DNA from 2 places in the Thermoanaerobacter kivui genome. Region 2 is predicted to be linked to the other one. Evidence: riboswitches for the same ligand, from Rfam matches in the RefSeq annotation. Region 2 holds a riboswitch; the other holds the start of a gene.
What was found. A riboswitch is a leader RNA that binds a small molecule or an ion and turns the genes downstream of it on or off. The one in region 2 is predicted to bind molybdenum cofactor.
Positions count from the first base shown of each region.

Region 1: it holds a riboswitch for molybdenum cofactor, as region 2 does, so the genes downstream of both, TKV_RS13870 (formate--tetrahydrofolate ligase) here and TKV_RS09100 (substrate-binding domain-containing protein) in region 2, are expected to answer to the same signal.

Region 1 is NZ_CP009170.1:1,919,507-1,927,101, forward strand. Features, by position in the region: gene TKV_RS09710 (formate/nitrite transporter family protein) at 235-1,110, opposite strand; partial or broken gene TKV_RS13870 (formate--tetrahydrofolate ligase) at 1,151-1,246, opposite strand; molybdenum cofactor riboswitch at 1,461-1,584, opposite strand; gene fdhD (formate dehydrogenase accessory sulfurtransferase FdhD) at 1,939-2,775, opposite strand; gene TKV_RS09720 ([FeFe] hydrogenase, group A) at 2,913-4,298, opposite strand; gene TKV_RS09725 (4Fe-4S dicluster domain-containing protein) at 4,338-4,916, opposite strand; gene TKV_RS09730 (4Fe-4S dicluster domain-containing protein) at 5,008-5,562, opposite strand; gene fdhF (formate dehydrogenase subunit alpha) at 5,564-7,595, opposite strand, start outside.
Region 2 is NZ_CP009170.1:1,804,438-1,812,032, forward strand. Features, by position in the region: gene moaA (GTP 3',8-cyclase MoaA) at 1-69, opposite strand, end outside; gene TKV_RS09075 (molybdopterin biosynthesis protein) at 82-1,989, opposite strand; gene TKV_RS09080 (molybdopterin molybdotransferase MoeA) at 1,999-3,222, opposite strand; gene TKV_RS09085 (MogA/MoaB family molybdenum cofactor biosynthesis protein) at 3,224-3,721, opposite strand; gene TKV_RS09090 (energy-coupling factor ABC transporter ATP-binding protein) at 3,907-4,668, opposite strand; gene TKV_RS09095 (ABC transporter permease) at 4,719-5,417, opposite strand; gene TKV_RS09100 (substrate-binding domain-containing protein) at 5,557-6,435, opposite strand; molybdenum cofactor riboswitch at 6,634-6,757, opposite strand; gene mobB (molybdopterin-guanine dinucleotide biosynthesis protein B) at 6,978-7,595, opposite strand, start outside.

The sequences.
Region 1 (7,595 bases), 120 kb from region 2:
TCCTTATTGATAATTTTATGTCAATTAATTGGCTTTGTCAAGTAATTTTAGATACATGCAAAAAAGTAAGATTTTTTAAAAAACAAATATAAAGCTTAAATAGAAATTTAAAATTCCAAATTGAGTATCTCATCTTTAACAGACTTACATTTTTCGATGAGAATGTTGCATTCTTTTAAGGTATAACATGAGTAGACAGATAGTGCTGATAGATTTGTTCCTTTAGCGTTATTTTTATTTTTCAGCCTTCAGATATACCCACCAATAAACCGTCCCAACAAATAAACCAGCACCGACTATATTTCCCAAGGTCACAGGTATTAGGTTATTTACAAGGAAACTTTCCCATGTAGCTTTTAATAAAGGTGCATGTGCTGCAATTCCTTGAGCACTTTTAGCAAAGGCAATATACGCAGGGTCATTTCCAGCATAGATACCTAATGGAATAAAAAACATATTGGCTACAGAGTGCTCAAATCCAATGGCAACAAAGGCCATTATCGGCCACCATATAGCAAAAATCTTGCCCACAATATCTTCGGCAGCAAAGGCCATCCAAACAGCCAAGGCAACCAGCCAGTTACACCCAACTGCTCGCCAAAAAGCAACCCACCAAGGCATAGAGGTTTTTGCATTAGCAATCTTAACTACAAATGCCGCCCATGGCATAGAAGTTACAACATCACCTGTTTTAACAGGTTCTAAAATCAAACCAGTAAAATATGACAAAACATAAGCAACAAAGACAGAACCTATGAAATTCCCAATGTAAACAAAAGTCCAGTTTTTAATAATCCCACCAAAGCCTATCTTTTTATCTAAAAAAGCTATAGGTTGAGTCATCATATTTCCAGTAACAAGCTCTCCCCCAGCAATAAGAACCATCATAAGCCCTACCGGGAACACTGCAGCAAAGATAAATTTTTGTAAACTGCCCAAAACCTCATTAGGTATTGTCCCAGCTACTTTAACAGCAAGAAGTCCTCCCAGCGCAATATATGCCCCTGCAAGAAAACCCAAAACAAGCATTTTGATAATAGGCAGTTCAGCTTTTGCTCTTCCTGTTTGAACCATACCCTGGGCTATTTCTTTTGGTGTCTTAAAAGCCATAAAACTCATCTCCCTTTTTTAACATTTAAATAAATGGATTTTAGAACAGTCCAGTAATTCTGCCAGTTTCATCTACATCTATATTCTCAGCAGCTGGCTTCTTTGGCAATCCTGGCATGGTCATAATTTCACCAGTAGCATCAGCACAAGAGAGCCCTCAGTTTTTTCTTAATTTTCCAATTTTGCTACTCGACATTACACCGTATATCTAAAATAAACTTATAGCTGTTTCACTGAAAATATAACCAAAAATTTATCCCCAAAACAAAAAACGCCTTCCGGAGAAGGCGCTACATCGCTTTCACACGACAAAGATATGCCTAATTTAAAGCATCCTTGCCTTACATAATTGCGAATGCATTACCTCTCCTTTCCAACACGGGAGGCATTGACGTTTCCATCAATACCCTATCGGCCTTTATCTCATAGGGCTCTTCGCCACTTAGACATAAAGGCTCGGAGAGTTATTGTATTGTTAATCTTTCTTATTGAGAATATTATGCCAACTAATTAGCTTTGTTAAATGATATTACTCACCCAATTATCCTTACTAACTTAATTAAAAGTATACCTCGCCAAGTCGTGAACTACCGCCACTTGTAGAAGTGTCCGCGACGTAGAGAAGTTTGGCAGTCTATGCACCCTTATTCTCACAGTGTTGTTCACACACCCACTACTGACTATCTGCCACAGAGCAGACTCGCCAGCTACGTTATCTAATGATATTTTAGCATTTTATAGATTAGTTTTCAAAGCATTGTTTAGCGATTCATCTCCCACTTATAGAAATTGGGAGTCTTCTCTTTTATCCTGGATAAATTTAAAAAACTACCAAACAAATCTTTCAGGGCATGAATAGATATTTAATCTATCGCCTCTTGCAAAACCCGCAATAGTTATGTTTAATTTTCTTCCAACCTCAACGGCTAAAGCAGTAGGAGCTGAAATGGACACCACTACAGGTACCTTCCTTTTAGCTGCTTTTAATAACATTTCGACGGATATCCTTCCGCTTGTGAAAACAGCTTTATCCTGAAGGTCTATACCATCTAAAAGAGCCTGCCCAAACGCTTTATCAAAAGCGTTATGCCTACCTATATCTTCATGAAAAATTATAAAATCCTTGTCATCAGCAATCGCACAGCTGTGTACTCCCCCTGTTATCTTGAACAAGCCCGAGCCATTGTTAAATCTCTCTGATAGATTGATTATATCCTTTAACTTGTATTTAATGTTGCTTGTTATTGGGCCTATGTTTAACTGCTCAGGAAAACAAATGCAGGGATTGCATGTGAAGTTGCAGTGACAACAGGTCTTGCCTATCTTTAACTGATCATGAAAACAAATGTTTTTTTCTCCGCTACTCATTATAAATAGATTCTTCACTGAAGAAGCATCTATACTTTTAAGAATTTCCACATGAGCTTTCCCTTCTCTTTCTTCAATAAAGATTCTCTTTATATCCTCTTTTTTTTCAATAATGCCTTGGGACTGAAGGTATCCTACAACCAAACAATCTAATGCTAAAGGAGTGCAGAAAAAAGATGCAAACTCAATAGCGTTTACATAAAGCTTTAAGATATATTCTACAATCACACTATCTGAAAAGCTTTCAACCAAACCATTTTTGTATTTTAAAATATTAATACTTTTAAATGATTCCATTCACTTCCTCCTTAAGAGATTTCGTGAACTACTCCCACCTTCAAAGGTTGAGACTTCGTGAGAAGTTTGGTAGCTTTACGCCATGCCTTATTCTCACAGGATTGTTTACAACCCACTACCAACAAAATTTTTGATTTTTATACTTTTTTTCTCGGTGTATATTTAGTGTGTAATAAATGATGTGACTGTTTGCCTAAAGGTTCACCCAAAAATTCCTCGTATAATTTCTTTATAGCAGGATTTTCATGTGATTTCCTGAGTTCAAGCTCTGCATCATGTTTATATAGAGCTTCTTTTCTTTTCTTATATGCAACTTCCCTATATTCTTCTAAAAGAAGTTTCGGTTGTCCACCACCGCTTATACATCCTTCTGGACAAGTCATCACTTCAACGAAATGAAGGTCACATTTGTTTTTCTTTATATCTTCAAGTATTGGTATAACATTTTTTAAACCTGAAACCACAGCTATTTTCAATTCTAACTCTCCTACCTGAACGGTTGCAGTCCTTATACCTTCTCCGCCGCGAACAAACTCTATGTCTATATTAGGTATTGGCTTTTTAGTAATTAATTCATAAGCCGTTCTAAGTGCAGCCTCCATTACACCACCCGTATTGCCGAAGATTGTAGCAGCACCGGTATAATTCCCTAAAGGAGAGTCAAATTCTTCATCAGGCAGAGTTGCAAAATCAATTCCCTTATCTTTCATCAAGTGAGCCAATTCTCTTGTTGTTATTACCAAATCTACATCTTTATAACCACTGCTTCTCATTTCAGGTCTGTCGCTTTCATATGACTTACAAGTACAAGGCATAACAGATACACTAAATATCTTAGCAGGGTCTACATTATTTATCTTTGCTCCGTAGGTTTTTATAATTGCACCTGTCATTTGTTGTGGAGATTTGCAAGTTGAAATATGTTTCAAAAGCTCAGGGTATGTTTGTTCAGCAAATTTAACCCATGCAGGACAACAGGAAGTGAACATTGGCAAATCTTTGCCCTCTTTTATCCTTTTTACCAACTCATTTGCTTCTTCTATAATAGTCAAATCGGCTCCGAAATTGGTATCATATACCCTATCAAAATTTAAACGGCGTAGAGCTGCAACCAATTTCCCAGGTGTTAAATCTCCCAAATCCAACCCAAATTCCTCGGCTATAGAAACTCTAATAGCCGGAGCACATTGTACAACCTTAAAAAGTTGAGGATTTTCCAATGCCTCTTTAACCTGCCTTGCATACCCTAAATTATATGCAGCAAACAATGGCTCTTTAACGCTATCCAACATTCCTCTCTCTTGTAATTTTACATTTCTTGGTGTTATGCTTTCATCAAAATAAGAAGCATAAGAACTGCATTTTTGTACACATTGTCCGCACATTACACAGACTTCTGTGTTTATCTTTTGTGGTTTGCCCTTTTCCCCTTCAATTGCATCAACAGGACATACCTCTGCACATCGTCTGCATCCGGTACATAACTCCTGATCTATATTAATTATAGCTTTATTTGCAGACATGTTCACATCCCTTTCTTTTCAATATTATTAATTAATAAATTATCTTACCACTCTTAAAAAACTCAACGCAGCCTCTTTATTACGAGCTTTTTTCATTTCGGTTGGCATAACCAAAGTCAACGCATTTTCGGGACATGCCTTTACACAAGCAGGTTCTCCTAAATCATTACACAAATCACATTTATATGCTATTATTCTTGGTTCTTGCACCAATCCGCTTTCACTTTCTTCTTTAAGATTGATTTGAAACACTTCTCTACCATCTTCATATTGAGGCAATAGTTCAATAGCCCCAAATGGACATGCCAATAAACAACTCTTACAGCCTATGCACAACTTTTCATCTACTACGATAGCATTACCTTCCCGCTTAATTGCTCCTACTGTACAAACATTAGCACAGGGGGCATCCTCGCAATGACGACATTGTATAGGCATTGTGCCATGTTCAGTTTTGATTAGATGTAATCTTGGTATAACTGGAATGGATACAGTACCAACCGTCGCACCTACATGGTTATTTCTATTATGAACCGCAAAACAAGCAACTTCACAAGCTTTACAGCCTATACATTTTGCAGGATTTGCCACAACAAAAGGATTAAGTTGCGTTTTCATCTTATCCACACCTTTCAAAAACAATATTGAGTAACAATTTACTTTCTGATACATGAAAATCTCAAATAGATAGAAATATTAGCAAAAATCATTACTTAGTTCCATAAACAGAAAGCAGACTCTCAACATTAACAGTTCTTTTATTCTTAACCATTTTATTTATCTCATCACCATCAACCAATTTCAAAGCCTTAGTCGGACAAAACTGTACACACGCCGGGCCTTCTTCTCTAAAATTACACAAGTCACACTTCACAGCAACAATCCTCTGTTGAGTTTTCTGGTCTTGCATTAGATTTTCTTTTATATCTTTAAATATTGATTGCTCAAGGCTGTCTTGAACCGAAAAGTCAATAGCCCCAAATGAACAAGCTAATAGACAAGTTTTGCATCCTATACATGCTTTTTCATCTATTATTATGGCATTCCCCTCTTTTTTAATAGCTTCAACAGGACATACTTCAGCACAGGGAGCGTCCTCACAGTGACGACATTGTATGGGCATTATTCCTTCACTTGTATACGTAAGATAAAGTCGAGGAAATGGCTGTAGTCCTTGCTCTTCATGCACAAAAGCACAAGCAGCTATACATGTATAACAGCCCAAACAACGTTTAGGGTCAGCAATTACAAAACGGTTAGGCATTTCATTTTCCTCCCTTTTCCTTTGCTAACATGTTAGCAACATCTTTTTCCAATTCAACTTGATACTTTTCTATTTTCTCTTTCAAAATGGCCTGTGCCTCAACCTGTGATATTTTTTCAACTTTAGCAGCCGCTACTTTAAACTCAGGTATGCAGCAAATGGCATCACTTGCCGTATTAGTCAATTCGTTACAACAAGCTTCCCAATAATGAAAGGTCATAAAAATGGTCCCCTTAGGTACTCTTTCGGTTACCCATGCACGTGTCGCAACATATCCACGTCTTGTGGACACCCTAAGGAAATCTCCATCATTTATTCCTAACCTTGTAGCATCTTGAGGATTGATTTCCACTAACTCTTGAGGAGCAATCTGGTCAATAACCGGTGATTTACGCGTCATTGTAGCTGTATGATAGTGGTACACTCTCCTGCCAGTAGTCAATGTAAATGGATACTCTTCGTCAGGAAGCTCTGCAATACTGCCTACAATTACATGGTTGAAGTCTTGTTTTTCAGCCCCTTCATCACATATGCAGGTATTTGGATAGAATATCACAGGATACATCTGTGCTTTGCCTGAAGGGGTTGCAAATTTACCACCTAGGTAAAGAATAGGCGTTCCTGTATGGTCTTCGGTTGGACAAGGCCATGCAAGACCTTTCTCCTTCTCTAAACGAGCATAGCTAATACCACCAAATTTTTCTGGAACAATTTTTCGAACTTCATCCCAAATCTCTTGGACATTGTTATATTGCATTCCAGTATATCCCATTCTCTCGGCTATTTGGCTGAATATCCACCAGTCAGGTTTAGCCTCACCTGGAGCTTCAACCGCCTTTCGCACCCGCTGCACTCTGCGCTCTGTATTGGTAAACGTTCCGTCTTTTTCTGCCCAGCAGGCAGCTGGCAACACCACATGAGCCAAGCGTGCAGTTTCTGTAAGGAAGATGTCCTGCACTATCAAAAGGTCCAAGTGCTCTAAAGCATGGCGCAGATGATCAGAATCTGGATCGCTCATGATGGGATTTTCACCAAATATATACAGAGCACGAACACGTTTATTTAAAATGGCATCCGGAACTTCTGTCACCCTAAGTCCAATATTTGATGGTAGTTTTACGCCCCATACCTTCTCAAAGCGCTCGCGGTTTTGCTCCTTGGTCACATCTAAATATCCAGGCAGAACATTTGGCAGTGCCCCTACGTCACAAGCCCCTTGAACGTTGTTCTGCCCTCTTAGCGGGCATATTCCTGCGCCCGGGCGACCTAAATTGCCTGTAATTACAGCTAAGTTGGCAAGTGAAACAACATTTCCTGTGCCATGGCTAAATTGTGTAACACCCATTGAATACAAAATAGCCGCTGCTTGTGCCTGCCCGTAAAATCGAGCTGCTTTTATTAAATCTTTTTTTGGAATTCCTGTAAGCTCTTCAACATACTCTGGAGTATACTTTTCTACTGCTTTTGCCATTTCCTCAAAACCAACAGCATGATTCTTTACAAAATCGGTCTTAACAAGCCCTTCTTTTATGATTATATGGATCATTCCATTTATAAGAGGAATGTTATATCCAGAAGGCACCCTTAACCAAATATCAGCTTTATGGACCATTGCGTTCATTCTTGGGTCGGCTACAATAAGTTTAGCCCCACGCTCTTTGGCCTTTATAACATGAGCGGCTATTAAAGGATGGCATTCAGCTGTGTTGGAACCGATTATGAAAATAACATCTGAATAAGTACTTATTTCAGGAATGGAATTCGTCATTGCCCCGCTGCCTAACGTCATCGCCAACCCGGCGACAGTAGGTGCATGGCACAAACGGGCACAGTGGTCTACATTATTAATACCTATTACCGCCCTTGCAAACTTTTGAGCTGCATAATTATCTTCATTGGTGGCTCTGGCAGAACAAAACATAGCAAATGCATCTGAACCATATTCGCTCTTAATTTTCTTAAGGCCATTTGCAATAAAGTTCAGCGCCTCATCCCAAGAAACCGGAACAAATTTCCCATTCTTTTTGATAAGC
Region 2 (7,595 bases):
CCTTAAGTTACATCTATCCGTAACAGAAACTCTTAAATAATCAACATTTCTTCCTAACCTATCTCTCATAAAAACTCTCCTTTACTCGATAATGATAATTTCTCCTAAATTGCTATAGTCATACCCTCCAAGCTTATCAAGCTCATTTTTAAATTCTTCTGAATTTATAACCTCCAAAAACTGCTTTACCCCTTCAAGTTCTAAGTACTCAACGGGAATTGCAATGTCATACTCTTCATTTGCTATCGGAATAAAATCAAGGTCCATAATCTTAGCAGCAGAAAATACCCCAAGTCCAGCATCTGCATTTCCTTTAGCTATTTGTGCTGCAACCGAAATATGAGTATATTCTTCCCTATCATAACCTATGATGTCTTTGGGATTTATACCCAATCTTTTTAATTCATAATCAAGCAAAATCCTTGTACCAGATCCCTTTTGCCTGTTCACAAACCTTGCACCTTTTTTTACAATATCCTCCAAAGAATTAATCTCTAGTAGATTACCTTTTTTAACCATAAGCCCCTGAATTCTTTTTACAAATTTTATAAGGGCAATTTTTCTGTTTGGAATATATCTTTTCACATAAGATTTATTATACTCACCCGTTTCCACATCAAGAAGGTGAATTGTTGCAAAATGTGTTTCCCTATCCTTCAATGAGAGTATTCCCCCAATGCTTCCGACATGGGCTGAAGATAGCGTGAATTTTCCTCTTTTGGCAAGAAGATCTGCTGCAATATCAAGTATCAAATCGTGGCTTCCTATACAAAGAATTGTATTTTTAATCTCGTCTTCGCTTTTTAATATGTTTACATTAACCCTTGTCCCTTTTTCATAACCCTCAAGCTCCTCAGGTATTTCCAAAACCCCATCAGCCCTTACAAGGCTCATTGTAGTACCTGCTCCCCGTTCAATTGGCGCTGCGATGTATTTACCGTCTATAAAACCAAGTTTTACTCTTACAAACTCAAGATATTTTGAAGATGACATAATTCTTTTTGAAAGAGTTGCTTCTATATATCTCTTATCCTTTATATCATATCCTTGAACAAAGTTGATAAGCTTCTTAACTATGTTTTCCATTATAAAATAAGCTGAAACAGGAAAACCTGGTATTCCAACAATAGGCTTATTGTTTACCTTTCCTAGTATAACTGGCTTTCCAGGTTTTATAGCAATTCCATGAATATAGACTTCACCTAAGGTTTCAATAACCTTTTTAGAATAATCCTCACGTCCTGCAGATGAACCAGCATTTAATAGGATAATGTCGTATTCCTTTGAAGCTTTATCAACAGCAGCTTTCAATTTCTCAAAATCATCTCTTACAATATCAAATCTTGTTGGAATTCCACCGTATTCTTCAACCTGCGCGGCAAAAACTCTCGAGTTAAATTCTATTATATCTCCAACTTTAAGTTCTTCCCCTGGTTCTACTAGCTCTGTTCCTGTTGGAATGATTGCAACTTTAGGCTTTTTATAAACTTCAACTTCAAATACTCCTCCTGCAATCAAAGCACCAATATCAACAGGTCTTATTCTATGGCTTTGAGGAAGTATAAGTTGTCCTTCTACTATATCCTCACCAATTTGTCGTATATTTTGCCATGGAATAGCAGGCTTTATTATCTCAACCTCATCTTGAGATACCCAAATTAAATCTTCAACCATAATTACGCAATCATATTCATCTGGAATAGGATCACCTGTATCAACAACTACATAATCAACTCCTTCTTTAAGCCTTACAGGATTTTTGTCTGTCGCAGTAAATGTCTTTTTTGCTACTGTTGCAATCCCGTCAACAGCAGAACTGTTGTAAAAGGGCGATGAAATTTTGGCAAATATAGGTTTTGCTGTAATTCTACCATTTGCTTCATAAGTTTTTACATATTCTGTTTCAACCTTAAAATCTTTTATTTTTTCAAGAAAAATATTTATTGCCTCATTCAAGCTTATATTTGAAAGATAGATATTTTGCCTCATAGCACCCTCCTAAAATTTATAAACTTTAACTATTTGTCCTTCAGATATGCCCTCTAATTCTTTTTCAATGTAAACATATCCAAAGGATTTTGCAAAACGAGATATAAGCCCTGATTCATAATAAGTGGGATACGCAATTAATTTTCCTTCCGCTTCTTTTATACTAACAGGTAAAAATTCTGCTCTACCCTCAGCCTTATGATAGTTTACGGCAAACCTGCACTCAACCGGATATTCTTCTCTTTCAAAATTCCTTATCCTGTCCAAATAGTGAATAACAAGGGTCTTAAATATTACCGCACACGCCAGTGGGTGCCCCGGAAGTCCAAATATGAATTTATCACCTGCTTTTCCAACAATCGTAGGTTTCCCAGGTCGTATAGCAACTCCATGAATAAAAATATTCGAATTTTTAAATGAGCTTATAACCTTGAGAGTTTCATCTTTGTTGCCGGCTGAACTGCCACCCGACATCAAAACTAAATCGCATTCACTTATTGCCGCTTGCAATTTCTCTCTTAATTTTTCATAATCATCTTTAACAATGCCGTATAGAACAGGCTCTGCTCCTTCTTCAAGACACAGAGAGTATAACAGATAGCTATTTATGTCCCTGACCTGTCCTTTATTAATTTTCTCCTTAGGGTCCACTATCTCATCGCCTGTGGAAATAATTCCAACCTTTACTTTTTTATAAACCTCCACCTCTAATATTCCAAGACTTGATAAAACCCCTATCTCGTAGGGTCTCAATTTTGTGCCTTTTTTTAAAATGAGTTCACCTTTTTTTACATCTTCTCCAATTTCAATTATGTTTTGAAAGGGCGCAGCTGGTTTATTGACTAAAATAGTTTCATCATCAAGTTTTTCTGTGTATTCAATCATAACAACAGTATCGGCACTTTCAGGAAGCATACCCCCTGTTGGAACATACATGCACTCTCCTGGCATTATATCCAGGGTTGGTTCCGTTCCTATCTTGACTTCTCCAACAAGCTTTAAAATTGCAGGTAAACTCTCACTCGCTCCAAAAACATCACTCGAAATCACAGCATATCCATCAACGGTTGATTTTCTAAAATCGGGAACATTTTCCGGTGCATATATGTCTTTTGCTAAAATTCTTCCTAACGAATTTAAAATACTTATTTTCTCTATGCCAGGTTTAAAACTAATATTTTTTTCTATTATCTCCTTTGCCTCTTTTACTGTAACAAGTTTTAAAAGTTCCATTTTAATCGTCCTTTCTTGCACATTCTGAAGCTTCACCCTTTAAAATCTCAATTCCATGCTTAAGAGCAGGTAAAACAACATTTAAGTTTTCAACAGCCCCCTTAGGGCTTCCTGGAAGATTTATGATTAAAGTGCTCTTTCTAATTCCTGCAACTGCACGAGATAGCATAGCATGTGGAGTTATTTCTAAAGACTTTGCCCTCATTGCTTCTGGAATTCCAGGAACCAATTTCTCAACCACAGCCATCGTTGCTTCTGGTGTTACGTCCCTCTTTGAAAATCCAGTTCCTCCATTTGTCAAAACAAGGTCAACTTTTAATTCATCACAAAATCTTATTAGTTCACGTTTTATATCTTCTATTTCATCTGGAACGATTCTTATTTCTTCAATAGAATATATCGCTGGATCTAAAACTTCTTTTATAGCAGATGATGTTGTGTCAATTCTCTCTCCTCTAAAACCCTTGTCACTAACAGTCAAAATAGCAACTTTAATCATTAATTTATCATCCCCTTTCTTGCTTTCCCCCACTAATTTATTTTTTTATCCTGCCCTCATTTATAATAAAAGTATAGTAATTAGTATTCCTTCTACTTGAAATAAAAAACTTTTTTCGCAAACTGCTTAAATAAGTATGGTATAGAGTAGAGACATATTGAGCAACCTTTGTATCCCGAAAAACTTTACTCCGGAAAAATCTCACGCACAAGTGGAGATTGTATGCGCAAAGTTTGGGTTTTACCTTGTGCAACAATGTGCCCATCCAAAAGAACCAGCGTGCGCTCAGTAAGATCGAGAAGGTCACGAAAATCATGACTAATAAGAAGCAGTGAAACCTTGTTTTTTGCCAGAATCTCCCGAAGAAGGGCCTTTAGTGGACTGCGTGAAGTAGCATCCACTGCTGCAAAAGGTTCATCAAGGAACAAAATTTCCGGTTCCATAGCAAACGCCCTTGCTAGCTGAAGACGTGCAAGTTCTCCCCCAGAAAGTGTATGTATCCGCTGAAAAGCAAGCTTTTCTAAATCAAAACACTTAAGCCAATCATATGCCCGCTTGGTTGCTTCTCGGGCAGAAAGTCCTCGCATGCGCAGGGGAATACTCACGTTTTGCAAAACACTCCCTGTGAGCGTTGTCGGTTGTTGAAAGACGATAGACATCTTTCGGCGAACGGTCACTGAAGACCGTCCGTCTCCCATAAAGCCAAGAACTGTAAGCCTCCCAGAAGACGGTGGAATTAGTAAGGATAAGACTTTAAGGAGCGTACTTTTTCCTGAACCATTGGGACCCGCAAGTCCCAAACGTTCCCCTTGATGCAAAACGAGGCTTATGTTTCGCAGGATAAAGCGTTCATTGCGCCGTACACTAATATCTTCGGCTATAATAACCGGCGTTTGATTCTCTATACCCCGAAAATCGGTAGCTTTGCGTTCAAACATATAATTCATACTCCTCTACCTCCTTTCTTTAATCTAATTATTTCTTGTTTTTCCCACTTCTACTTTAAGTTTTGTTGATACTGAAGGTGGGTAATAAAGGCAGTAATAGAAAACGATAAGGCAAGAAGTACAAAACTTATCGCTAACGCGCGGTCAAACTCACCCTTAGATACTTCAAGAACAATAGCGGTGGTAAGCGTGCGGGTTTCCCCAGCGATGTTCCCTCCTACCATCATTGCTGCTCCTACCTCCGAAATTGCACGTCCAAAACCGGCAATGATTGCTGTTAAAACTGAGCTACGAATTTCCCGAAGCAAAAGCCACATATATTGAAGAGGGTTCAACCCTAAAGAAAGAAAAAAATCGTGTAATTTAGCTTTTTTATCCGACGCGGCTGCAGCTACCAAAGCTACAATAATAGGCACGGTAAGAATTACTTCAGCAATGATGATGGCAGTAGGAGTATAAATCAGCTTTAGTCCTCCTAAAGGGCCGGTACGCCATAGCACAATAGCTACCCAAAGTCCCACAACTGTCGGTGGAAGTCCCATGCCGGTATTGGCTAAAGTCAGAAGAAAATCCCTGCCACGAAACGTGCTTACTCCAAGTGCAATCCCAAGTGGAAGGCCAATGGCTGAACTTATCCCTATAGCCCACGCAGCAATCCTAAGAGAAAGAAGAGTAATTTCTCTGATTTCTGGATCCCCATGAACAAGAAATTTGAATGCTCCTTTCAGGCCTTCCCAAATAAGCTCCACTTTTATTCAACTCCTACCTCAATATTTTGTAATTAGCTCAATCAAGCTTGAAAAATCCCATTTTTTGGCTAAATCTGAGCTTTTCTGCTTTTTTAAACGAAGCCTCTTTAAAACAACGTAACAACTCTCTATCTTAATTCTAATTCCCTTTTTGAGCATCTGGGAAAAAGAGCGGCATTCCGTACTTGTCTACCCCAAATTTGCCAATAAGCTCCTGCGTTCTGGGCGAAATCATAAACTCCACAAAAGCTTTGGCTCCATCGCTGTTTATGTGTTTCCCAGGATGTTTCTCGGGGTTAACCTGCATCACGTGATAAATATTAAGAAGACCCTTATCTCCTTCTCGAACAATGGTAAGATCTATTTTATCGCGGTATGCAAGGTATGTTCCCCGATCAGTTAGTGTATATGCCCGTTTTTCGTTAGCAATAAGGAGCGTTTGTCCCATTCCTGTGCCGCTTTCTATATACCACGACTTCCCCTTGGGATCAATCCCTGCTGCTTTCCATAAACTCAATTCCTTTTTGTGTGTACCCGAATCATCACCCCTCGAAACAAACGGTACACCTTTTTCAGCAATCTCCTGAAAGGCTGCTTCTACTGAAACCGCATTCTTAACTTGCGCTGGATCCTCTGAAGGACCAACCACAATGAAATCATTGTGCATTACCAACTGATAGTTTATAACATCCTTGTTGTCCACAAGTTCTTTCTCTGCTGCAGGAGCATGTGTAAGAAGAACATCTGCTTCCCCCCTTTTTCCCATCTCCAAAGCCTGTCCTGTCCCCACGGCAACCACTTTTACTTTGTATCCTGTTTCTTTCTCAAAGATCGGTAAAAGGTAATCCAAAAGCCCACTATCCTGCGTGCTTGTTGTTGTCACCAAAATTACATCTCGATTACCTGGGGAAATCTTCTCTGAAGTTTTAGAACCTGTACAACCGTTCAGAGAAAACAAACTAAACAACAAAATAGAATATAAAAGGATCATCAAAAACTTCTTTGATATTCTTGCCATGGTATTCATCCTCTTTCATCACTATTAGTTTTTGTTTAAACCTTACCCATTAAAACTGGAAAGATTCCATTCTTTAGCTTTTACCATTGAAATTAGTCCCTAACAAAGGTACAAAAAAATGCCTTCCGGAGAAGGCACTGCATCGTTTTCGCAAAGCAAGGACACAATTTTACCTTACGCATTCTTGCTTTGCATAAATGCAAATGCATTGCCTCTCCTTTCCAACACGGGAGGCATTGATGTTTCCATCAATACCCTATCGGCCTTTATCTCATAGGGCTCTTCGCCCCTTAGACATAAAGGCTCGGAGAGTTATTCTCCTTACTTTAATAATTTTTTTATCTCGATTAATTAGCTTCGTCAAGCGATCTTAGATACATAATTTTTGCCCACCCCAACATTATTTATAGTAAGAACGCCAGCATTGGTTAAAAAGACTAATAACACTTCACATTACTCTTCCTGTCATAAGATCCTTAAGTCTGTCGTAATTATCCTGAACTAATAATTTCAATTCATCTATGCGTTTATGGGTGTATTATTCACTTATTTTTTATGATTAGCTCAACCTTCTCAATTTTATGGTTTTCCATGCCAAGTGCATCGATCATACCAAGAACTGTTTTTGATATAAATTCCTGTACAAATGGATTCATAGGTACCGGGTGACCATTTATTCTCAGAAGAGCCCTTTTTGGCTGGCTCTTACAGTTTATATCATCGGCAGCTCCCTGGACCTTTGCCATTGCAAAGTCCCTGCATGATTCAAAACCACACTTTTTACAGTTAAGCCCCTGCAGCAAACAGTAACTTCTGTTCTTTATGACTTCAATGAGTTCATCCAATTCTTCCTCCTTAAGGGAGAATGGATCCACCTTTCTTATTGTGAATTCATTTTCAGTGGAAGTAGAAATGTTTGCATAAGGCATTCCTTTAAAACCCTCGATAACCAGGAAATCGAAATCCCCAAGAAGCTGGATAGTACCTACAAGTTCATCAAGCACCATTTTCCTACCAAGAAGAAAAAAGGTTTCTTCTCCACTACCGACTACAAGCTCTACCCCTGCTTCTTTGTGTTTACCAGTGTCTTTATCTGCAAAATCAAAGCCTGTATGGGTATGTTTCAGGGTGGCAACCCTGTACCCCTCATCCACTAATTT